Regions from separate parts of the Exiguobacterium sp. UBA1053 genome, predicted to be linked through region 1. Evidence: riboswitches for the same ligand, from Rfam matches in the RefSeq annotation. Region 1 holds a riboswitch; the other holds the start of a gene.
What was found. A riboswitch is a leader RNA that binds a small molecule or an ion and turns the genes downstream of it on or off. The one in region 1 is predicted to bind thiamine pyrophosphate.
Positions count from the first base shown of each region.

Region 2: it holds a riboswitch for thiamine pyrophosphate, as region 1 does, so the genes downstream of both, thiD (bifunctional hydroxymethylpyrimidine kinase/phosphomethylpyrimidine kinase) here and tenA (thiaminase II) in region 1, are expected to answer to the same signal.

Region 1 covers NZ_DCDO01000003.1:325,551-327,754, reverse strand. Annotated here, with positions in the region: gene B3G15_RS02675 (DUF1002 domain-containing protein) at 1-444, opposite strand, end outside; TPP riboswitch at 638-744, shown strand; gene tenA (thiaminase II) at 818-1,513, shown strand; gene B3G15_RS02665 (hypothetical protein) at 1,565-1,873, shown strand; gene B3G15_RS02660 (glycoside hydrolase family 3 protein) at 1,903-2,204, opposite strand, start outside.
Region 2 covers NZ_DCDO01000005.1:129,717-131,920, reverse strand. Annotated here, with positions in the region: gene B3G15_RS04795 (murein hydrolase activator EnvC family protein) at 1-747, shown strand, start outside; TPP riboswitch at 811-921, shown strand; gene thiD (bifunctional hydroxymethylpyrimidine kinase/phosphomethylpyrimidine kinase) at 1,037-1,840, shown strand; gene thiM (hydroxyethylthiazole kinase) at 1,821-2,204, shown strand, end outside.

The DNA.
Region 1 (2,204 bases):
TTTCATGATTCCTGTCAGTGCCGATGTCCCGGTCACCTTGTAGGGAGAAGTGATCGTGATGTCGGCATCTTTGACACCCGCTGTGACGAGAGCGTTGAGATACATATCCTTCGTCACCCATGTGATGTTCTCCGTCGAGACGGAAAGTCCATCTCCTTTTTCCGTCAGTTCGATTTTAGCCGACGAATACATGTTGCCGCCTTTTTGCGACTGTGGAATGTTTTTCCCGAGATATTTTTCTTCGTCAGCAGAAGTGGCGATGATCGGCGTGATGCCTTCCGGTGCATTAAGACGGGAAAGCACCCATGCTTTATCCTTTGCGCCGAGCGACTCCCCGAGTGTGACGATCGTCTTATCGACGACTTGTTCGGCAGATGCGGCTGTTGGGAGTAATAAAGCAGAAGCGATAACGGCTGACGCCATGATTTTTGTTGGTGTATGCATAATGAAATCCTCCAATTATGAGTAACAGAATGAATTATAGTATCAGGTACTAAAGTTAGTGTACGAGAACGAAAGAAGTTCGGAATCGGTCTGTAGATGGAGACGGCATCCGTCTTCTGACACTCCATAGTATAGCGAAAAGAGGACAACTTGACTTCCATTTTCAGCATGCTATAGTGGATGGGAATCGAATAATGACCACTAGGGGAGTCGGTAGGCTGACTGAGACGAACGAAGACGTTCGGACCCTTTGAACCTGATTAAGTTCGTACTTACGGAGGGAAGTGGCGTCAAGTCTTGTTCTTCTTGCGCCATGCCCGTGTGTTTCGGGGTGGTGTTTTTTCGTTTCATACCAAACGAGGAGGATGAGATCATGACATTCACACAAGAAATCAAACAAGCGGCACAAGCGTATTGGAACAGTAGTTTTACGCACCCATTCGTTCAAGGAATCGGAGAGGGGACGTTACCACTCTCGAAATTTCGGCATTACGTCATGCAAGATGCCTATTACTTAAAACACTTTGCGAAGATTCAAGCGAAGGCAGCGTCAAAAGCGGACGACTTCGCGACGATCGCGACACTTGCCGAACATGCTACTTCGACTTACGAGGCAGAACTGAGCTTACATCAATCATTTTTTAAGCCGCTCGGTATTACGGCAGCAGACCTTGAAGCATTTGAACCGGCACCGACAGCATATGCGTACGTCTCGCACATGCATCATGCGAGTGAAGGAACGCTTGGTGAGACGATTGCTGCCATCTTGCCATGTTACTGGTTGTATTATGAAGTCGGGCAACAATTACTGACGTGTACACCGGAAGAAAAAATCTATCAGCAATGGATCGACACGTATAGCTCGGAATGGTTCGAAAAGGTCGTCTTTGATCAGATTGCACGGCTTGATGCGCTGGCGGAGCAAGCAAGCCCGACGGAACGCGAGCGGATGAAACGTCATTTCGTGACGAGCTGTTATTATGAGTTGCTGTTTTGGCATATGGGATGGACGGAAGAGACGTTTACGTCGGTTTACGAAACGATTCCGGCACGAGCGGTATCTTCTTGAATCAATAAATGGTAGAATTAGGAATACCATTTAGTGAGAGTAGGGATTGGAATGGAAATCATCGTGATCGCACTCGTGATTCTCGCGGCATATGTTGTGCAACAGGTGCTCGGAAAAGTGAAAGTGAGATTTGTTGGGTACATCATTCCCATATTGATGGTGGTGTACGGCACATATGCTACGATTCAGAATTTTCAGGGGTTGCTTCAGTTCGGTTTTACAACGGGGAGAACTATCGCAACTGTCCTGGTCGTCGTCCTCTACGCTTCGTTGACTTATTCACTTCATCGTGTCTACGAGCGTACGAAAGCAGAAGCCGAATCTGCATATCCATCATTAAAAGACCGAGGCATCCTTTAAGGAGCTTCGGTCTTTTGTGTATCATGTCCTCATTTTTTCCAGTTTTTAAAGCCGTCACCGAATTCGAGATGCAGTTTGTCGGTAAAGACACCGTTCTGAAAGATCGGCACATCAACCGGTAAAGTGCCTTGCGGTTTGAACGTTCCGAAGATCGCGCGGATACCTGCAGGCAGGTTTGGTCCCGCTGATTTTAGATTGCCTGCTTCGGAGTCTGGACCGTTCGGATCACCTTTGAAGCCATAGACGAGGACATGTGCCGGTGCGTCCGGTTGAACAGCAACATCGTATGGGTTACGGAGACTGAGCAGGACGGATGGTGTCTCCGTTTGTT
Region 2 (2,204 bases), on a different contig from region 1:
GCGGAGCAAATGCAAGAAAAGAAAGTATTGATTGAACAAAAGAAAGCGTTAAAGCTTCAAATGAAAGAACGTAGTGCTACACTGAAGAAATTACGAAAAGGGAAGACGAAGTTTACGACAGAACTATTAGACGCAAAAGAACTTCAAGCAACTCTCGAAGCGCAAGAACGTGCAATTGCGGCAGCGAAGGCAGCCGCTAAAGCAGCGGCTGAAAAAGCAGCAGCGGAGAAAGCGGCAGCCGAAAAAGCCGCTAAAGCGAATGCTCAAGCAGCAAAACAAGCAGGTAAGAGTTCGGAATCAACTGATTCTGTTGCCCCGCCCGTTGTTTCGAGTGGAGGGAAATTCGTTCGACCATCTTCTGGTGGAGTGTCGCAAGGATTCGGACCAGCAAGCGGCGCGAATGGTTATACGTTCCACAACGGTGTTGATTTCAGTGGTTCGGTCGGGTCTCCAATCGTCGCTGCAGCAGCTGGAACGGTCATTACAGCATCAGGTGGTGGACCTTACGGTAATCATGTCATGATCTCTCACTTCCTCGATGGACAAGTGTACACGACTGTCTACGCACATATGAGTTCATTATCGGTTCGTGCAGGACAAACGGTCTCTCAAGGTCAGCAAGTCGGAACACTTGGTAGTACAGGGAATTCAACAGGACCACACTTGCATTTCGAACTACATGTCGGAGGCTATCAATACAGTGCTTCTTCTCCTCTGAATGCAGTCAATCCATTGGCATATCTGTAATCAAAACGGGCTTCGGCTCGTTTTTTTTTCTTCTCTATGCTACAGTTAAGGCGAAACGAATACTTGAGCAACTAGGGGAGCTGGAGGAATCCGGCTGAGAGGAAAACCAATCTGTTTTCGACCCTATTACCTGAACTGGATAATACCAGCGTAGGAAAGTTGAGCCGAACGGATACCGGAATGCGTGTATAACGCTTTCGTATAGCGTCGACTGCTTTTTTACAGCGGTCGACGCTTTTTTTGTCGGTCACGACTCCCTTACATTGCTCGATGGGAAGGTGAAAAGAACATGAAACACGTACTGACGATTGCAGGATCCGACTCCGGTGGTGGAGCTGGGATTCAAGCAGATTTAAAAACATTTTCAGCTTTAGGCGTTTATGGAATGAGCGTCCTGACAGCCGTCACGGCGCAAAATACGTTGGGTGTTCAAGCGGTGGAAGAGTTATCCCCAGAAATCGTAGATGCCCAGTTAACGTCGATTTTTTCAGACATTCGTGTCGATGCGATCAAAATCGGAATGGTCTCGAATGCGCAGACGATTCGTGTCATTGCTACACATCTCCGCAAACAGACAGTTCCGATCATATTAGATCCCGTCATGGTCGCTAAAGGTGGTCATGCCCTATTGAGGACGGAGGCTGAACAAGCATTGATTTCAGAACTTCTACCACTTGCGACACTCGTCACACCGAATTTACCGGAAGCGGAGCGTTTAACAGGACGATCAGTGACCAATCTAGAGGAAATGCGATTGGCGATGCATCAATTGGCTACACAGACAGGGGTAGTATTACTAAAAGGTGGACATCTCTCAGGAGCTGCGACGGATTTGTTGTTTGATGGGGAAGTGGAACACCGCTTCACATCGGAACGGTTAGACAATCAACATACTCATGGAACTGGTTGTACCTTATCTGCGGCGATTGCGGCGCGGATGGCGCTTGGAGAAGATTTAACAGATAGCGTAAGACAGGCAAAGAGCTATGTCACGGAGGCAATTCGTCATGGATTTGCCCTCGGACAAGGTATTGGACCGACACATCATTTTCATTCACTTTGGAGGGATACACATGTTTACGACCATTCTTGAACACAAACCACTCATTCACCATCTGACGAACACGGTGACGATCAACGACTGTGCGAACGTCACACTCGCTGTTGGAGCATCACCCGTCATGGCGGAAGATATTCGCGAAGTAGAAGAGATGGTTAGACTCGCGCAAGCCCTCGTCTTAAACATTGGTACGATCGATGCAGACATGCAAGCAGCTCAACGACTTGCAGCCCGTGAAGCGGGACGTTTGAATGTCCCGATCGTTCTTGATCCAGTTGGAGCAGGAGCAACGACATTACGTACTGCCTTTTCTAAAGAACTTATTGATCTCGGGTGTACGGTCATTAAAGGAAATGCTTCTGAAATCAAGACGTTACTTGGGGAGGATGGGCGAACT